Linked DNA regions of Nitrobacter winogradskyi Nb-255. The protein of the gene in region 2 binds, or shares a complex with, the protein of the main gene of each other region. Links are inferred from orthologs where the notes say so. Each region holds a gene or a part of one and is shown on either strand. Other genes may lie near its edges.

What was found.
Region 1: the proteins of trxA (region 2) and NWI_RS16225 are in contact, whole or in part, in an NMR structure (PDB 2IPA), measured with the Bacillus subtilis proteins. The link is inferred for Nitrobacter winogradskyi Nb-255 from one-to-one orthologs.

Annotation. Positions count from the first base shown.
Region 1 is NC_007406.1:3,378,504-3,387,995, reverse strand. What follows is about bases 6,697-9,492. They hold NWI_RS16225 (arsenate reductase ArsC), read right to left. Parts: upstream 8,468-9,492; coding sequence 7,925-8,467; downstream 6,697-7,924. Other genes in these bases: NWI_RS16215 (HAD family hydrolase), read right to left, coding at 9,440-9,492; NWI_RS16220 (ArsR/SmtB family transcription factor), read right to left, coding at 8,460-8,822; arsC (arsenate reductase (glutaredoxin)), read right to left, coding at 7,490-7,915; arsB (ACR3 family arsenite efflux transporter), read right to left, coding at 6,697-7,480. Also shown: NWI_RS16260 (efflux RND transporter permease subunit), read right to left, coding at 93-3,269; NWI_RS16255 (efflux RND transporter periplasmic adaptor subunit), read right to left, coding at 3,266-4,687; NWI_RS16250 (FixH family protein), read right to left, coding at 4,684-5,091; NWI_RS18080 (hypothetical protein), read left to right, coding at 5,318-5,629; arsenical resistance protein ArsH, read right to left, coding at 5,709-6,425; more of arsB, read right to left, coding at 6,425-6,696. UniProt on the Bacillus subtilis protein: Catalyzes the reduction of arsenate [As(V)] to arsenite [As(III)]. In vitro, can dephosphorylate para-nitrophenyl phosphate (pNPP).
Region 2 is NC_007406.1:54,987-64,618, reverse strand. The notes cover bases 1-2,936. They hold trxA (thioredoxin), read right to left. Parts: upstream 1,661-2,936; coding sequence 1,340-1,660; downstream 1-1,339. Other genes in these bases: addA (double-strand break repair helicase AddA), read right to left, coding at 1,756-2,936; NWI_RS00275 (bifunctional folylpolyglutamate synthase/dihydrofolate synthase), read left to right, coding at 1-1,144. Outside these bases: more of addA, read right to left, coding at 2,937-5,397; double-strand break repair protein AddB, read right to left, coding at 5,358-8,519; NWI_RS00255 (nucleotidyltransferase family protein), read right to left, coding at 8,640-9,365. UniProt on the Bacillus subtilis protein: Participates in various redox reactions through the reversible oxidation of its active center dithiol to a disulfide and catalyzes dithiol-disulfide exchange reactions.

The DNA.
Region 1 (9,492 bases), 3.3 Mb from region 2 along the record:
AACAGCGCCAGCACGAGGATGCCGAGTAGGCCGGCGAGACCCATACCCCATCCCATGGCCCCCATCATGTCATGCATCATCGGACCCTCCTCTCATTCAGCGGCTGCCTTGAGGCCGGCTGGACACTGTTCGATGATCGTCTCATCGGCGGCCACACTCCGCGGCAGCCGCCACCCCTTGATCAGCGCATAGACGGCCGGGATTACGACCAGCGTGAGCACGGTCGAGGAGACCATGCCGCCGATCATCGGCACTGCGATGCGTTGCATCACTTCCGAACCGGTGCCGGTGCTCCACAGGATCGGGATGAGGCCGGCTGTGATGGCGATGACGGTCATCATCTTCGGCCGGACACGTTCGACGGCGCCGAGCATGATCGCTTCGTAGAGATCTGTGCGGGTGAAGGGCCGTCCTTCCGCCTCCCGCTCAACCTTTAGTTCCGCCATCGCCTGTTCGAGATAGATCAGCATGATGACGCCGGTCTCGGCGGCGACGCCGGCAAGCGCGATGAAGCCGACCGCCACGGCGACCGACATGTTGAAGCCGAGCCACCACATCAACCAGATGCCGCCGACCAGCGCGAATGGCAGCGACAGCATGACAATGAGCGTCTCGGTCAGCGCCCGGAAGTTGAGGTAGAGCAACAGGAAAATGACCAGCAGCGTCACCGGCACGACGATCTTCAACCGCGCTTCTGCGCGTTGAAGATACTCAAACTGGCCGCTCCACGAGACATAGGTACCGGGTGGCAGCTTGACCTCGGTCGCGACCGCTTGCTGTGCCGCGGCGACATAGCCGCCGAGATCGCGGCCGGCGATATCAACGAAGACGTAGACTGCGAGCTGACCGTTCTCGGTGCGGATCGAGGTGGCGCCGCGGGTCAGCTCGACCTTGGCGACCTCGCCGAGCGGCACCGTTCCACCTCCCGGCAACGGCACCTGCACGTCACGAGCGATCGATTGTGGGTCACTCCTGAAAGCGCGCGGATAGCGGATGGTGACGGCGTAGCGTTCGCGACCCTCAACGGTCGTGGTCACCGTCTCGGCCCCGAGCGCGCTTGCGATCACGGCCTGGACGTCGCCAATGGCCAAGCCATAGCGACCAAGCGCGTCGCGATCCGGCACGATGTCAAGGTAGTAGCCGCCGATCACCCGCTCGGCATAGGCACTGGATGTGCCCGGCAGCGATCGCAGCACCCGCTCGATCTCACGAGCCGCCTGCTCCATCTGAGCGAGATCCGTTCCGAACACTTTGACACCGACTGGCGTGCGAATGCCGGTCGCAAGCATATCGATGCGAGCGCGGATCGGCATGGTCCAGGCATTGGAGACGCCGGGAAATTGCAATGCCCGGTCCATTTCGGTCTTCAGGCTGTCGATGGTGACACCGGGCCGCCATTCGCTCTTCGGCTTCAGATTAATGATGGTCTCGAACATCTCCATCGGCGCCGGATCGGTGGCGGTGAGCGCACGTCCCGCCTTACCATGGACCGAAGCCACCTCCGGGAAGCTCTTGATGATCCGGTCCTGCACTTGCAGAAGCTCAGCCGCCTTGGTCACGGAAATCCCTGGTAAGGTCGTCGGCATGTACATCAGTGCCCCCTCGTCGATGCTCGGCATGAACTCCGAACCGAGTTGTCGTGCCGGCCAGACAGTCACTCCGAGGACAATGAGCGCGATAAGGATGGTGAGCGTCTTCGCCTTCAGGACTCCGCGGATGACTGGCCGGTAGACCCAGATCAGGAAACGGTTGATTGGGTTCCGGTGCTCCGGGATGATCCGGCCGCGCACGAAGACCACCATCAACGCCGGCACCAGTGTCACCGACAGCAACGCCGCGGCCGCCATCGCGAAGGTCTTTGTGAAGGCGAGCGGACCGAACATCCGGCCCTCCTGCGACTCCAGCGTGAAGATCGGCAGGAAGGAGACGGTGATAACGAGCAGGCTGAAGAACAGCGCCGGACCGACCTGGCTCGCCGCCTCGATCAGGATTTCGACGCGCGGCTTGTCGGGCGGTGCGCGCTCCAAATGCTTGTGAGCGTTTTCGATCATCACGATGGCGGCGTCGATCATGGCGCCGACGGCGATGGCGATGCCACCGAGGCTCATGATGTTGGAGCCAAGCCCAATCGCCTTCATCGCCGCGAAGGCGATGAAGATGCCGACCGGCAGCATCAGGATGGCGACAAGCGCGCTGCGCAAATGTAGCAGGAACACCACGCAGACCAGCGCCACAATGATGCTCTCCTCGATCAGCGTGCCCTTCAGGGTCTCGATCGCCCGGCCGATCAGTTCGGAACGGTCGTAGACCGGCACGATCTCGGCGCCCTCGGGCAGGCTCGACGCAATCTCGGCAAGTCGCGCCTTGACGTTCTCGATCACGGTCAGCGCGTTGGCACCGAAGCGTTGCAGGACGATGCCGCTCGCGACTTCGCTTTCGCCGTTGAGTTCAGTGATACCGCGCCGTTCGCCCGGCTCGATTTCGACGCGGGCAACGTCTCTCACGCGCAGCGACACGCCACGGTCGGTCTTCAGCACCACATTTTCGATGTCGGCGGCGCTTCTGATATAGCCGCGACCGCGCACCATGAATTCAAATTCGGAGAGCTCGACGGTGCGACCGCCGACATCGGCGTTGCTGGCCTTGACGGCCTCGCGCACGCGGTCGAGCGGGATGCCCAACGCCCGCAGTCTGTTGGGATCGACCACGATCGAATATTGCTTCACGAAGCCGCCGACGCTGGCGACTTCCGCGACGCCATCCGCCTTGGAGGCCCCGAAGCGGATCACCCAGTCCTGCAGAGAGCGCAGCTCGGCGAGCGTCATCTCCTTCGCGACGACGGCGTATTGGTAGACCCAGCCGACACCGGTCGCATCCGGACCGAGGGTTGGCGTCACGCCCGCCGGCAACCGCTGAGCGGCAGCGTTGAGATATTCAAGGACGCGGCTTCGTGCCCAATAGGGATCGGTGCCGTCTTCGAAGATCACATAGACGAAGGAGACGCCAAAGAAGGAGAAGCCGCGCACGACTTTTGACTTCGGCACCGTCAGCATCGAGGTCGTCAGCGGATAGGTGACCTGATCCTCGACCACTTGCGGCGCCTGGCCGGGATAGTTGGTGTAGACGATCACCTGCACGTCCGAGAGGTCGGGGATGGCGTCGAGCGGCAGCGTCTTCAGCGCATAGAGCCCGGCGGCAACGGCGAAGATCGTGCCGACGAATACGAGCACAAGGTTGCGGGCCGACCAGCCAATGAGTCGGGCGATCATGGCCGGGCCTCCGGTGGGGTCAGGCCGCGGAGCGCCGCCTTTAGATTGCTCTCGGCGTCGATCAGGAAGTTCGCCGCGACAACGACACGGTCACCCTCCGCAATCCCCTCGCGGATTTCGGTGAGCCCTTCGCCACGCAAGCCGATCTTCACGTCGCGCGGTTCGAACCGGCCATCTCCACGATCTATGATCACGACCTGTCGCGTGCCGGTGTCGATCACCGCGCTGTCTGGAACGGCAACCACAGGCGCGGCATCGCCGGTGCCGATCTCCACCTCGGCATACATATTAGGGAGCAGAACACCGTCAGGATTGGCAATTTCGATCCGCACGCGCGCGGTTCGCGTCGCTTCACCGACCTGAGGATAGATCAGCGACACACGCCCTTCGAAGGAGCGCCCCGGTAGGCTTCGGACTCGTACCGTCACCGGCGCACCAATTCGAACGGCCGCAAGATCGAACTCCGGAACGTCCGCGAGCACCCAGATGGTCGAGATGTCGGCGAGGCGGAATAGCACATCGCCTGGCGCTGCCTTCATGCCCTCAACGACATTGCGTTCGAGCACGACGCCGTCGCGCGGCGCGCGCCATGTGATCGATAGCGGCACCTTGCGGGTACGCTCGATCTCGGCGATGGCCTCGGGTGGTACTCCCAGATTTTCCAGGCGCTGGCGAGCACCGCCGATAGCGCCGTCGCGACCGCCAATATTGAGATCGCTGAGAAACAGCGCACCCGCGGCAGCGATGTCGGGCGAGTAGAGCCGGACCAGTACCTGGCCTTTCGTCACTCGGTCTCCAGTCGTAACATTCGCCACTTCGTTGACGAAAGCATCGCTCCGCGTTGCAACCACAGAGATGCGCCGCTCGTCGAGCTGGATCATTCCCGGTACGCGCATCAGTCTGCCGACGGTGCGGCGCTTGACCAACTCGGATCGCACACCGGTCCGTTGGAGTTTGCCAAGCGACACCCGCACGACCGAGCCGCCGTCATCCTCGCCTTCATAGACCGGGATGTAGTCCATCCCCATCGAGTCCTTCTTCGGCGTCGGTGAGGTGTCCGGCAGACCCATCGGATTGCGGTAGTAGAGGACGCGCCGCGCGCCGGGCTGCCCGGTCGCCTCGGCTGTCGTCGGCTGCTTCTCTTCGAAGCTCACATCCTCGCTGGCGCGAACGGCGCGGAAAGCACGGCCGTCTGCGGTTTTGCGCGGTGTTGCCGAGTAAGCTGGCTTACCGTCAGGGTCCTGATAGTAAATCACCGCTCCCGTGCCGGCCGGCTCTGCCGCTGCGAAGGTTGCCTCGACACCAAGCCATTCGCGGAGGCCGGTGATCGGAAGATTCCGAACACCCGCCCAATAGCCTCCGGCCCCCGCCGCTAAAATAGCGGCGAGGGCGAGGCCCATGAGAGCGAGCGGTTTCATGGTGTCGCTTTCAGGACCAGTTTGTTCTCGAGCGTTCCGGTTTCACCCTGGATCTTGGCGCCGAGCGAAAGCCGCCAGCCACCAGCCATCGTCAGGTTGGTCTTGAAGCGATAGACGCCCGGCTCGGTCGATGGCAGAGCCTCGATCGGCGCCGCCATCGACTCCATACCGTCGGGCGCCATGTCGATCCGGGTCGCGAAGATGACCGCGTCCGGAACTGCTTTGCCGGATCGCTTGTCGATGAGCCGGACAGCGACGATGGCGCCGTTACCGTGCTTGATCTCAGTTTGAACGAGTCGAAACGCATAGTCCGTGATGTCGGCTTTCGCTGCCGAGAAGGCCGTCACGGAAAGCGCGGCCGCAAGCACCGCCGCAACGGCGCGCTTCGTAAGAGCAGTTATCATAGTTTGAAGTTCCTAGTTTCATCGGAGCACCGTGCGCATGGCCCGGCGTTGCGCGGCCTACGGCCACGCGCTCTCGACCGCCCGAGCACACGCTGGGGCGGCGCGAACCGGCACCGAAGCGCCGGCGATGTTCTAGGTTCTCGGAGGTCGAGCTGGAGGTTCTACCGCGAGCGCATCGCGCACGACGTCGTTGCCTAGAGAAAGAGAATCGCTTTGATCCCAAAAAATGAAGGCAAGACTCGAAAGCGTCGGCGTGACCGAGAAGCACTTGGCCATACAGATCGCCATCAACGGGCAGGACTTCTGGCAATCCGGGACGGCCGGTTTCTCATGCGGGCAGCAGGGCATATCGTCCGGCATCGACGCCATGGAGATATCAGAGGCGGCCGCCACCACGGCTCCGCTCACCGATCCGGTGAACGGTCCAGCAATAAGCCCCACGATCGCAAGGATCGGGAGCAACCTGCGGAGCCAGATGCCTACCCTCATGATCGGAAAATGGCACAGGCTTCGCGTTCTGGGAAGACGGGGAAAATGACCCTTTCGTGAAGAGTCGCGGAACGACAGATCGCGTGTCGGATGGCTTTTTGGCTCATTTCAAGTCGTTGCATTCAATCTCAAGAGGACGCCGCCGACAGGTTCACCCGCCGCATCAGAGCTTCCCCACTTTCCTTGCGCTCGGAATATCGGTCGGTGAGGTAAGCCGAGACATCGCGCGTCAGCAGCGTGAACTTGACCAGTTCTTCCATCACATCGACGACCCGATCATAGTAGGAGCATGGCTTCATCCGCCCAGCTTCATCAAACTCCTGATAGGCCTTGGCAACGGATGACTGGTTGGGGATCGTCACCATCCGCATCCAACGGCCAAGCACGCGCATCTGGTTGACGGCGTTGAAGCTCTGCGAGCCGCCCGATACCTGCATGACGGCAAGCGTTCGGCCTTGCGTCGGCCGGACGGCGCCGACCGACAGGGGAATCCAATCGATCTGTGCCTTCATCACCGCGCTCATGGCGCCGTGCCGCTCCGGGCTGGTCCAGACCTGGCCTTCCGACCAGAGCGAGAGTTTCCGCAGTTCACGCACCTTCGGGTGATCGATTGCCGCTCCATCGGGCAACGGCAAGCCATGCGGGTCGAAGATGCGGGTTTCCGCGCCGAAGTGCTTCAGCAGGCGTTCGGCTTCCTGGGTCAGGAAACGACTGTATGACCGCTCGCGAAGCGAACCATAGAGCAACAGAATACGGGGCGGATGGGTCGAGGGTGTTGCCCGCAGTCGATCAATGCGCGGCACAGCGATGCAATCGGCATCCACATTAGGGAGGTTTGGCAACATCAACGGTTTGCCTCCACAACCGCCGCCGCCTTACCGTCGCGCTCGTACCAACCTTTGGAGCGGTTCACGATCCACACGACGGAGAGCATGACCGGCACTTCGATCAGCACACCGACAACGGTCGCGAGCGCCGCGCCGGAGTGAAAACCGAACAGGCTGATGGCGGCCGCAACGGCCAGCTCGAAGAAGTTGGACGCGCCAATCAGGGCCGACGGCCCGGCGACACAATGTTGCTCCCCCGAGATTCGATTGAGCAAATAGGCGAGCCCGGAATTGAAATAGACCTGGATCAGGATCGGCACGGCGAGCAGCGCGATCACCATCGGCTGCGCCATGATTTGCTCGCCCTGGAAACCGAACAACAGCACCAGCGTCGCCAGCAGCGATACCAGTGAGACCGGCCCGAGCTTCGCGAGCAGCCTGTCGAGCGCAGCCTGCCCGCCGCTCGACAGTAGACGCCGTCGGATGATTTGCGCGACAATCACCGGGATGACGATGTAGAGCGCCACCGACAGTATCAGCGTGCCCCATGGCACCGTGATCGCGGACAGACCGAGCAAGAGCCCCACTATAGGCGCGAAGGCCACCACCATGATCGCGTCGTTGAGCGCGACCTGGCTCAGCGTGAAATGCGGTTCACCCTTCGTCAGGTTCGACCAGACGAATACCATCGCCGTGCAGGGGGCTGCGGCAAGAATGATGAGGCCGGCAATATAGCTGTCGATCTGGTCGGCGGGCAGCAGTGACCGGAACAACCAGCCGATGAAGAGCCAGCCGAGCAAAGCCATGGAGAAAGGCTTCACCGCCCAGTTGACGAACAGCGTCACGCCGATGCCACGCCAGTGACGGCCGACCTCGCCGAGCGCGGCGAAGTCGATCTTGAGCAGCATCGGAATGACCATGAGCCAGATCAGTACGGCCACCGGCAGGTTGACCTTGGCGATTTCCGCCGCGCCGATCGCCTGAAACACGCCTGGCATCACATGGCCGAACGCGATGCCGACGACGATGCAAAGCGCGACCCAGAAGGTGAGATAGCGTTCGAATGTAGACATGATTTTTCCTCACGCCGTCGCGATGCGGCGGCCTTGTTCGTCGATAACGCGCTCACCGTCTTCCTTCGTGAGTTCGCCTTGCTGCGGCGGCAGCAGATCGAGCACGTCTTCGGACGGCCGGCAGAGCTTCACGCCTTTGGGACTGACGACGATCGGCCGGTTAATAAGAATCGGATGCGCCATCATGGCGTCGAGAATCTGGTCGTCGGTCAGTTTCGGATCGGCAAGGCCAAGCTCCGTGTAAGGTATGCCCTTGTCGCGTAAAAGCGCCCGCGCGGAGATGCCCATGCGCGCAATGAGTTGCGCCAGCAGCACGCGCAACGGCGGCGTCTTCAGATATTCGATGATGTGCGGCTCGATGCCGGCATTACGGATCAACGCCAGCGTATTCCGCGACGTGCCGCAGTCGGGGTTGTGATAGATGATGACGTCCATGATCTTTCCTCACGCCGCGCTGTTGCGAGACGAGGACGCGCCGTCCGATTGTCCGATTTCCACGAGCTTGGCCCGCAGGGATGCTCTGTCGAGGCTAGCGACGGGCAGTGCGGCAAAGATGGAGAAGCGGTTCTTCAGATAGCGAAGGGCGGCGACGAACGCGGCTTCCTTCTGGAAGTCGGAGCCTTCCACCGCAGCGGGATCTTCGATGCCCCAATGCGCCGTAATCGGTTGACCCGGCCAGACCGGGCAGGTTTCGCCTGCGGCGTTGTCGCAAACGGTGAACACGAAATCCATGACCGGAGCATCCGGCCCAGCGAATTCCTCCCAACTCTTCGAGCGGAAGCCATCGGCGGGATAGTCGAAGTTCTTCAGCACCTTCAGAGCGAAAGGATTGACCTCGCCCTTAGGCTGGCTGCCAGCGGAAAAGGAACGAAAGCGGCCAGCGCCATCCTTGGCCGCAATGCTCTCGGCGAGGATCGAGCGGGCCGAATTTCCAGTGCAAAGGAAAAGGACATTGAAGATGCGGTTTGGTTGATCTGGATCAGACATGGGGACCGCGTTTCTTAGGTTCGCAACAAGCGGACAGCGCGGCGACGGCCGGATTGCACACCTCGGGATGGCCCTGGCAGCAGTCACGCATGAGGAATTCGACGAGGCTGGAGAGCGTCACTAAGGCCGCGCTGTAGATGATCGACCGCCCTTCGCGCCGAGATTCGACAAGCCCGGCGTGTTCAAGATGACTCAGGTGGAAGGACATGCGGGAGGAGGACGCGCTGTCCATCGCCTCTCCGATGGCGCCAGCGGACATCCCTTCGGGACCGGCTTTCACCAGAAGACGGACGATGCGGAGCCTCGTTTCCTGCGAAAGCGCGGCGAAGGCGTCGAGGGCCTGCTTTTCGTACATCGTTATCTCAACACCTCAATAATTGTTGAGATAATGAATACACCAAGAGTTCGTGTCGCGCCAGTCCTTCGGTGGAAATTCCAACTTCGAGTGCCGCCTATAAAAGGAAGGTACGTGCTAACCCTGCTTTGGTCGCCCGCGTCTTAAGGCTTTGTAGGAATGTACGGGACTTGCGAGACTCGGAGATGCTGCTGGATGTTACATCAATGGCAAGCTTAATTGAGTTTCGAGCTCTAGTCCGAAACGCCCCTGAGCTCCGCGCTCGGATCAGCGCCGCCACTCAGGCCGCTATGGCGTCCCCTAGGTGCGCAAGCGTATCTCGCAGCACACCGGTGTCAGCCGCCGCAAGGTGCTGGAATGCATGACTTGGGCAAGCACGGGTGCCTGCGAATGAGCGTCTCAGGGCGGATGATTGCAAAAACCTGAAGGATAGACGGGAGCCAGCGATACAGCTGGACACAGAACCAGCGATTGCTGTTTGCGAGTCGAACACGGCCACGCAGCTTGCGCCGCAAAACAATCAACTGATGTCGAAGCGCCGCGTTCTCGGCGTCAAGCCGCAACTTCGACTTGCAGGGCAGGCATCTGGGACTGATGCTTTTCGGCGGCGTCGAAGGTCATTGCGTCCCCTCCGAAAACAGCCCCGAGAGCGCCGACCGCGCTGCGACGG
Region 2 (9,632 bases):
CGTCGCCTACCTGCGCGCGATCCTCGAGGCCGCCGGTTTGCGCGTGCATGTCTTTACCTCGCCCTATCTGGTGAGGATCAACGAATGCGTGCGGTTGGCCGGAACGCTGGTTGCCGACGATGCCCTGCGCGACGCGCTGCTTGAATGCGAGCGCGCCAATGGCGGCGAGCCGCTGACCCTTTTCGAGATAAAGACCGCGGCGGCCTTTCTGTTGTTCGCACGAAGTCCCGCCGACGTGCTGTTGCTCGAGGTCGGCCTCGGCGGCCGGCTCGACAGCACCAACGTGGTCGAGACGCCGCTGGCGAGCGTCATCACGCCCGTCGGCATCGATCACGTCGAGTTTCTGGGCGGCTCGCTGGCGGAGATCGCCGGCGAGAAAGCCGGCATCATCAAGCCTGGCGTGCCCGTCATCTGCGCGGAGCAGTCGCCCGAAGCCGAAGTTGTGATCGAGCAGCGGGCGAAGCGGATGCGCAGTCCGCTGCACGCGGCCGGCCAGCACTGGCACGTCCACGCGGAACACGGACGACTGGTCTATCAGGACGAAAGCGGCCTGCTCGACCTCGCCGCGCCCCGGCTGTTCGGCCGGCATCAGTTCGACAATGCGGGCCTCGCGATCGCGACGCTGCGGGCGCAGGATCGCTTCTCGATCGAGACAACGGCGTTCGAGCGCGGCGTCACCGGCGCGGAATGGCCGGCGCGGATGCAGCGGCTGACATCCGGCCGGATCGTGGATCAGGCGCCGCGCGACGCCGAGCTCTGGCTCGACGGCGGGCACAATGCCGATGGCGGGCGGATCGCGGCGGCGGCGCTCGGCGATCTCGAGGAGCGGGTGTCGCGACCGCTGGTGGTGATAACAGGCATGATGGGCAACAAGGACGCGAAGGGTTTTCTCGCCAACTTCGCCGGCCTGACGCGGCATGTCATTGCCGTGCCGATTCCGAACATGGAGAACGCGATGCCGCCGGAGGTACTGGCGGAAGCGGTGCGCGCGCTCGACATGCGCGCCGAAACCGCGGTGAGCGTCGCCGCCGCGCTGCGATCGGTCGCGCGGCTCGCTTATGAGATTCCGCCGCGCATCCTGATCACGGGATCGCTGTATCTCGCCGGCCACGTGCTGTCGGAAAACGGCACGCCGCCGGCGTAGAATCCTGTGTTCGAATGGGTGTATTCCGGCCATCCACGTCTTGCTTCGTGAAATTCCAAAGACGTGTATACCGAGAATAAGCCGGGCATGACGAGAAGGGAGGGTGCGCCCTGACCTCAACGTTCTCCTTACCCAAACAAAAACGGCCGGCGAATTGACGCCGGCCGCTTGAAAAAAAATCTCAATGCGGAAAGATCACACCGTGGCGGTGATCCATTGCTCAAGTTTCTGCTTGGGCGCCGCGCCGACCTGACGCGAGGCCAGTTCGCCGTCCTTGAAGATCATCAAAGTGGGAATCGACATCACGCCGTATTTCGAGGCCGTCCTCGGGCTCTCGTCGACGTTCAGCTTCACGATCTTGACCTTGCTGCCCATGGCGCTGGAGATTTCGTCCAGCACCGGGCCGATCATGCGGCAGGGGCCGCACCACTCCGCCCAGAAATCAACCACGACCGGGCCAGTCGCCTTGAGCACTTCCGCTTCGAAATTGGCGTCCGAAACCTTGCCAACAGCCATGGAATACCTCGTTGTCTCGATGAGATGCGCGACGAAAGAATGCGCTTGAAACTGCGGATGTAGTTAAGAAGGCGATCTTCCCGGGTCAAGGTTTCTCACACCGAGATGATGGCTTCCAGGGCGGCATCCAGCGTCGAGGCGGAAATCTCCATCATTTCAGGCGTCTCGGTCCAGAGCAGCGCCGCGTTGACGGGCAGTTCCGGGTACAGGCCCGCGAGCATCGCGCGATAGAGCGCGAGCTGGCGGATATAGGCGGGCGGAACGTCGGCCAGGCTCGCGGGTGCGGGGCTGGTCTTGTAGTCGACGACCAGAACCCCGTGCGGAGTGACCACGAGCCGGTCGATCTGGCCCGAGACCGGCAGGGGATCGCCCCGCCGCGTCGTCAGCCGCCCGACGATCGCGACCTCGGCCCGGCTGCCCTCCGCGAAAACGGGGGCGAACCTCGCATCATCGAGCACCGCCACGACCCGCGCCGCGAGCGCGTCGTGCTCGGTCTTGCCCCAGCCGCTCGCGTTGCGCCCGAGATAGGACAGCGCCGCCTCGCGGCGGCGGTCCCGCGGCACCTCGGGCAGGGATTGCAGCAGGCGATGGACCAGCGTGCCGCGCAGTCGCGCGCGGTGGCGCTGATCCGGGATGGCGCCGGCCGGCGCGCGTTGATGCGCGGCCTCGTCGGCATCCGATGGATACAGCGATCGGCGCGCGGGTGCTTCCGGCGCGGCTGCGAGATGCAGCCACGGCGGCAACGGGATCCGGGTAGCGCCGGGGGACGCCGGCGGTGCCGGGCCCGCGGCATCCGGTTCGGCTTCCTCTAGAGCGGGATGAGGAAAAGTGTGCAGCGGTTTTCCGCCCGCATCCCGCTCTAAAATATTAGAATCGATCACGTTCATGATCCTGGATCGATTCGATCCAGGATCATCGTGATCTGGCCGGGTGAAACGCTTGACCTTGCCGCTTGCGGTTTCGATCTCCTGCATCGCAAGGCCGGAATTGGCCAGACCTTTTTCGATCAGGTGGTACCAGGAGAACTCCCGGACATCCTTGCGGTTGGCCGGTTTGCAGCCGCCGACGATCAGGCGGTCCGCCGCGCGCGTCATCGCGACGTAAAGCAGGCGGCGATACTCATGTTCGGTTTCCGCGGTCATGGCCGCGCGGGCCTGCGCCACGCAGGGCGGGTCCTCGGCCTTCCTGCCTGCCCAGATCGTCACCCCGGCGACGCCGGCGGGTGCGTTGCCGCGCCCCATGCGGATCAGGCTCAGACGTTCGGTGTCGGCCGGCGACGTCGAGGTGTCGGCGAGAAACACCACCGAGGCCTCCAGTCCCTTCGCGCCGTGCACGGTCATCACGCGGACTTCGTCGCGCGAGATTTCCATGTCGCGCTTCACCTCGGTATCGGCGGCGCGCAGCCACGCCATGAAGCCTTGCAGCGACGCGGGGGCCTTGCGCTCACAGGTCAGCGCCAGTTCGAGGAACTCATCGAGCGCATCATTGGCTTCATGGCCGAGCCGGCGCAGGATCCGCCGCCGTCCGGCTTCCTCGCCCAGAAGCCATGCAAAGAACGCGAACGGCGTATCGCGCGCGGCGCGACTTTCGCACCGCTTCAGGCTTTCGAAGGCGTCGCGGAATTTGTCATCGGCTGTCGCGTGCCCGGCGAGCGCGTCGCGCAGCGTGCCCTTGCGCTGCCACGCCAGTTTGAACAGGTCGTCGTCGTCGAGGCCGAACAGCGGGCTTTTCAGCGCCACCGCCAGCGCCAGATCGTCCCTTGGCAGCAGCAGCGCATCCGCAAGGTTCATCAGGTCGATGATCGCGATGTGCTCGGTGAGTTTAAGACGATCCGCGCCGGCCACCGGAATGCCGGACTGCTTCAGCGCCTGGATGACGGCGTCGAACGCGTTGCCCCGCCGCCGCACCAGCACCAGGATGTCGCCATAACCGAGCGGACGGCGGTTGCCGAGGTGTCCGGTCATGGCGCCTTGCGCGATCAGCGACTTGATCTCGTCGCGGATGCGTCGTGCGAGCTTGACCTCGGGGCTGGTTGCGGTGACCGCATCGAACGGTGCGCGCCAGCCCTCCATCTCCTCGCGCTTGTCCCGCTCCTCAAGGCTCCAGAGATCGACGATGCCGGGTGCGGCGTCCGCCAGCGATTCATGCACGGGGTGGGCGCCGACCGCGTGGATGCTGGCGTAGATCGCGGGATCGCGGAACACATGGTCGACCGATTCGAGGATCGTTTTGCCGGACCGGAACGAGTAGATGAAATCCTCCTTGCGGAACGGAAGCTTTGCATCGGTGAACTTCCTCTCCAGCTTGCGCCGCCTTTCGTCGAACTCGCGCGGCGCCGCGCCCTGGAACGAGAAGATCGACTGCTTCTCGTCGCCGACCGCGAACACGGTCCGGCGCACGCCCTCGCGCGCGCCTTCGCCGGTGGTGAAGTCCGCGATGATGCGCTCGACGATGTCCCACTGCTTCGGGCTGGTATCCTGCGCCTCGTCGATCAGCACGTGATCGACGCCGCGATCGAGCTTGTAGTGAACCCAGCCGGGCGAGGTCTGCTCCAGCATCCGAAGCGTCTTGTCGATCAGGTCGTCATAGTCGAGCAGGCCGCGCTCGTGTTTCTCGCGCCGGTAGTGGGCGGCGACCGCGGCGGCGATGACGAGCAGGGATTGCGTGCGGTCGCGGATGTTGATCGCGCGGCGGCGTCCGAGCAGCGCGATCACGCGCTGGCATTCATCGGCAAGCATTTCAGCGACATCAGGCCGGGCATCGCTGATCTTCCTGGTGACGAAGGATTTGCGCGGGCTGCCATCACCCGTCAGGAAGACGTCGAGATAGCGATCGGCCCGCGCGGCGTCGCCCGCTTCCGCATGGGCGGCACGCAGCCGTTCGGCCTGTTTGACGTCGTTCGAGCTGCCTGTTGCGATCAGCGCCGCCGTATCGAGCCACTTGCTTCGCGGCAGGTTCGGCCCGTCGACGATCTCGCGTTCGACGTCCTCGACGCGCTCGGCTGGGTCCACACCGAGCGCATCGGCGGCGTCCCGGATCGCCTGCGCGATGCCGCGGTCGTCCGTCTGGGTCAGGGCATGATCCCGGCTCAGGCAGGCCTGATTGAGGACGTCGCGCAGCGTTGAATCGGTGGCCGCGCTCATGGCGTATCGCAGCGCGAGGCCGGACGGGCTGTCCGGATCTTGCGAGGCGTCGAGCATGACCTTAAGGCTGGCGCGCTCCATCATTTCGGTCTGGTCGCGCTCGTCGAGCACGGTGAAACGCGCCGGCACTTCGGCCTCGAACGGAAACTGCTGCAATAGCCGCGTGCAGAGCGCGTGGATGGTCTGCACTTTCAGGCCGCCCGGCGTTTCCAGCGCGGAGGCGAACAGCTTTCGCGCCCGCTCGCGCCATCTCGCGCCGGGCTGCGCGATGCCGACATCGCGCAGCGCCCCGTTCAAGGCCTCATCGTCGAGCGTGACCCAGTGACCCAGCGTCGAGAATACCCGCTCCGCCATGTTCGCGGCGGCGGCCTTGGTGAAGGTGATGCAGAGGATGCGCGCGGGGTCGACGTCGTTGAGCAGAAGGCGGATCACGCGCTGAACGAGAACGTGCGTCTTGCCCGATCCCGCGTTGGCCGACACGAACACCGATGTGGCCGGATCGGACGCACGCTGCTGGCGCGCGCTGGCGTCGGGATGAACGGGGCGCGGCGCTTTCACCATTCCTCCGACCCCGGCCCGCCCGCCGCCGACCATTCCTTGATCCGTGCGAGATCGTCATAGACCCCGTAGCGGGCCTTCCACATCGGCAGGTCGAGCGATGCGTAGCCCTGCTGCTCGTCGTCGAAGGCACGGATCAGCGCGGTGAGTTCTTCAAGCGCGACATCGGCCGCCTGATCGGGCGACCGGGTTGCGGTTTTGCCGTTATCGAGATCGACCGGTCTCGGTTCGCCGGCAGGATTGTTGCCGCTGAGCCGGACATAGACCAGCTCGCTGACCGATGCGCCGGGGGGAATGCCCGCGAAGCCGCCGTTGCGCAGGATCGCGGATTCCAGCGTGAGCTGCGGCGACAGGCCGAGCCGCACCTGCTTGCTGCTCGGAGGACTGCCGGTCTTGTAGTCGAGAACGGCGAAGCGGCCGCCGCCGAGATGTTCGATACGGTCGGCGCGCGCCGACAGAGTGAACCTGCGATCGCCGTCGATCGGGATTTCGATTTTTCCGCTGACCTCGGCGTCGATCCTGACCAGATGCGCCCGCCGCGTCGGCTCCCATTCCGCGAACCATGCCGCGATGCGCTGGAAGCGCGGCCACCACAGCGCGCGCGCTTCCGGCCGCTGCATCAGCGGCGCGAAACGGCTTTCGCCGATGGCGCGCAGCACGTCTTCCGGATCGTCGGGCAGGCTTGCCGGATAACGTTTGGTGAAGTCGCCGAGCGCGTCGTGAATCGCCGAGCCGCGGTCTGCCGCCGACAAGGGCATGTCGACGGCCTCCAGCGGCAGCAGCTTCAAGATGTATCTGGCGTAGATGGTGTAGGGATCGCGCAGCCAGTCCTCGATCGCGGTCACGGACAGGCGCGTCGGCCGCGCCGTGCGCGGCGGCTTCGGCGCGGGCTGCGCGATCGGTGTAACCTCGCTGGGCCGATCGAGCGCTTCGGCATACTGAATATATCGCGCGCCGGCTTGTTTCGCCGATGTCCAGCGTGTCGCGCCCGCGACGGCTTCGAGCCGATGCAGGAAACGGGACGCCACCGCCGGCGCGCCTGCGGCCTTGGCGGCATGGCTGAGGATGACCTCCTCGGCGCCGAACAGTTGCGTGAAATCGTGCGCGGACAGTCCGATGCGCCGTTCCGGAAGATCGAGCCCCAGTTCGTGCCGCATCGGCCGGCTGAGCCAGGGATCGGTCGGCGGCGCGGGCGGCCAGACGCCTTCGGTGAGCCCGCCGAGGATGACGCGGTCGCATTGGGTCAGACGCGCTTCGAGCGGTCCGTAGATGCGCAGGCTTGCCGATGTCGCCTGCGGCCGGCGCACCACGCGATCGCCGAACGCGGCCTCGAAGGTTTCCGGATAGTCCGCGATCCTGACCGTCAGGCCGCTGCGCTCACCCGCATCAACCAGATCGTCGAAAGCATCAGCGAGGGCACGGCCGTGCCGGCCGTCGAATGCGACGGCGACGCCTTCATCGTCACAGGATAACGATTCGATAGTCTGGCGATGCTGCAGGGCGAGGAGGGTGAAGTCCGCCGATCTCGATGCGCCGTCGCCTTCGAGCGGCGCGAGCGCATCCCGCAGGGCCGCGATCAGGGCGCTGATATCGTCGAGATGGTCCGGTTTCAGCGCCGCGCGGGGCTCGCTGCGATGCAACGAGGAACTCTCGCCGCGATCGAGCTGGTCGCGCTCATCGCAAAAGCGCGCGAATTCGTCCGCGAGGCCCTTGCCGCCCGGCGGCGGCCGGGGGCCTCGCAGGATCGCAAGCTCCAGCGCTATGATGGCACGCGACCAGCCGCCCGCCGCGCGTCCCAACCGGCACAGCGGATGCTTCAGCAAGGCCAGCAGGGTCGGGGGCTCCAGACCGTTGCACGCGGTCTCGGCGGCCAGCCGTGCGAAGATTCCAGCAGGCGTGTCCATCAGCGGATCGCCGCCCGAATCGTCGAAGGCGAGATTCCAGCGGCCGAGCGCCGCCATCACCCGCCGCGCCAGCGCGCGGTCGAACGTCACCAGCGCCGCGGTCTTGTTCAGGTCGCGCGCCTCGCGCATGGCGACGGCGATGCCGAGCGCTTCCATTTCCGGATTGGCGGCCGCGATCACGGCGAGATTTTGCAGTCCGGCCGCGATCTTATCCGCGACCTCGGGTTCGGCGAGCCGGGTATGCCATTGCGCGGTCGCCTCCGCGGGCCGCATCGCCTCGGACGCCAGCATTTCGCGCCCGTATGGCGCGGGGAAGCCGAGCGCTTTCACCTCCGATCGTTTGATGCCGAAGCGCGCGAGCAGGCCGTGCAGCGCGAACTGCGGATGACCGGCGGCGGGCGGCGTGATGAACGCGCCGCTCGCTTTATCCCTGACGCCGCCGATCAACCTCCACGCCTCTTCATCGAGGTCGGTGTCGAGTCCTGGCAGCACGACCGCGCCTTGCGGCAGCGTGGCGATGGCGTGCAGCAGTTTCGCGGTCGACGGCATCGAGCCGGTGGAGCCCGCCGCGATCACCGGTCCCACATGATGGGCGGCGAGACGCGCGGCTTCGGCTTCGATCAGGCGGTCGCGCCGCGCCGCGGGTTCGATCCGGCCGGTTTCCTGAAGGTGAGCCGGCCAGTAGTCGCGCGCGATCTTCAGGAAATCGAGCGTGATCTGCCAGTAGCGGTCGAGCGCCTCGGGCACCAGCCCGTCGAGCGCGCGCCAGTCCACGCCGCGCGTGGCCATGTCGTCCATCAGTCGCGCGAGATCGGCGGCAAGCGTCAGCGTCGAGGCCGGACCGCCGAGCACCAGCGGGGCCCGCGCTGGCTCGCCGTCACCGAGATTCAGCCGCCGCGCCCATGCGTCGATAAGCTGGGCGAGCGCGAGGCGGCGCGCGAGCCCGTCCAGCGCCGGCGGCAGTTCGAGCGTCTCCGGCGGCAACGAGACGGCCTGCGCGAAAGCCAGTTCGTCCTCGTCGATTCCGCCGAGCGCGACGATGCGCGGCAGGATCACGGCGTCGGTATCCAGCACGTCGAGGAAAATATCGCGCGCCATGCGGCCGGCGCGGCGGGTCGGCAGATAGAGCGTGGCTTCGGCAAGCCGTTCGGGCTGCGCGCGCGGACGGAATCCCTCGATCAGCTCCCCGTCGACCAGCGCGGTGATGACCGCGCGCAGAAACGGCACTGAGGAGGGGACGTTGCGGACGCGCATGGAGGATCCTGATTCGAGATCAGGCATATCATGACATAGGCGGGATTTAACCTTCGGGCGAAGTGGAATCCACTTCGCCGGAGAATCCTCCGGAAGCGGTGAAGATTTGAAAGGCAGCCGTCAGGCGTCGAGGCTCGCGAGCACGGCTTTCTCCGCGGCCTGGACCGCATCGGGTGTTCCGACATGCATCCAGACGCCGTCGAGCCGCAGGCCGAACAGCCGGTCCCGTTCACCCGCCCGGTCGAATATCGCGGTCAGCGGAAACTCGCCTGCCGGCGCGCCGTCGAACAGCGCGGGCGACAGGATGGCGGCTCCCGCATAGACGAACGGCACGATCTGGTTCTCTTGTCGCCTGCGAAGCGCTCCGTTGGGGAGCATGGCGTAGTCGCCGCTGCCGCTGTAGCCGATGCTGCTCGCGGTCGGCGCCATCAGCAGCAGAATGTCCATGCTCGCGGGATCGAAGGCCTCGGTCAGCCGCGTCAGGTTGGGACGCGCGCCGTCGATCCATATCGTGTCGGCATTGAGATGGAAGAACGGTGCGTCGCCGAGCAGCGGCAGGGCCTTCACCACCGCACCGCCGGTGCCAAGCACCTGGTCGCGCTCGTCGGAGATGATGATCTTCGGCCGGTCGCGGTGAGCGACGTGATCGATGATCTGGTCGGGCAGATAGCGCACGTTGACGACAGCCTCGCTGACGCCCGCGTCCGCCAGCCTGTCCAGCACGTGATCGAGCAGCGGCTTGCCGGCCACGGGCACCATGGGCTTGGGCATCCGTTCGGTCAGCGGCCGCATGCGCAGGCCGAGGCCCGCGGCGAGCACCATGGCTTTGGTGGGAGTGGTCGGCATGTTCTGGAGTCCCGATTCCGAAGTTCGCGTACCCTTGTCGCAACCTTTGATGCAAACTTCGGAATCAAAGGCACACCAGCAACTTTATGATTTTAGTGTGGTTTAGGTTCAGAAGTTTGCTTGACGGACTCGATGGGGCAATGAAGCGAACTTCTGAACCACCACACTGGCTCACGCACATTGTCGATCCAACGAACTAGAGCCTTTTCGCTTCTGATGGAATCAGAAGCGGGGCTCTATAACCTTGATTTAACACGTTTTCTTCAC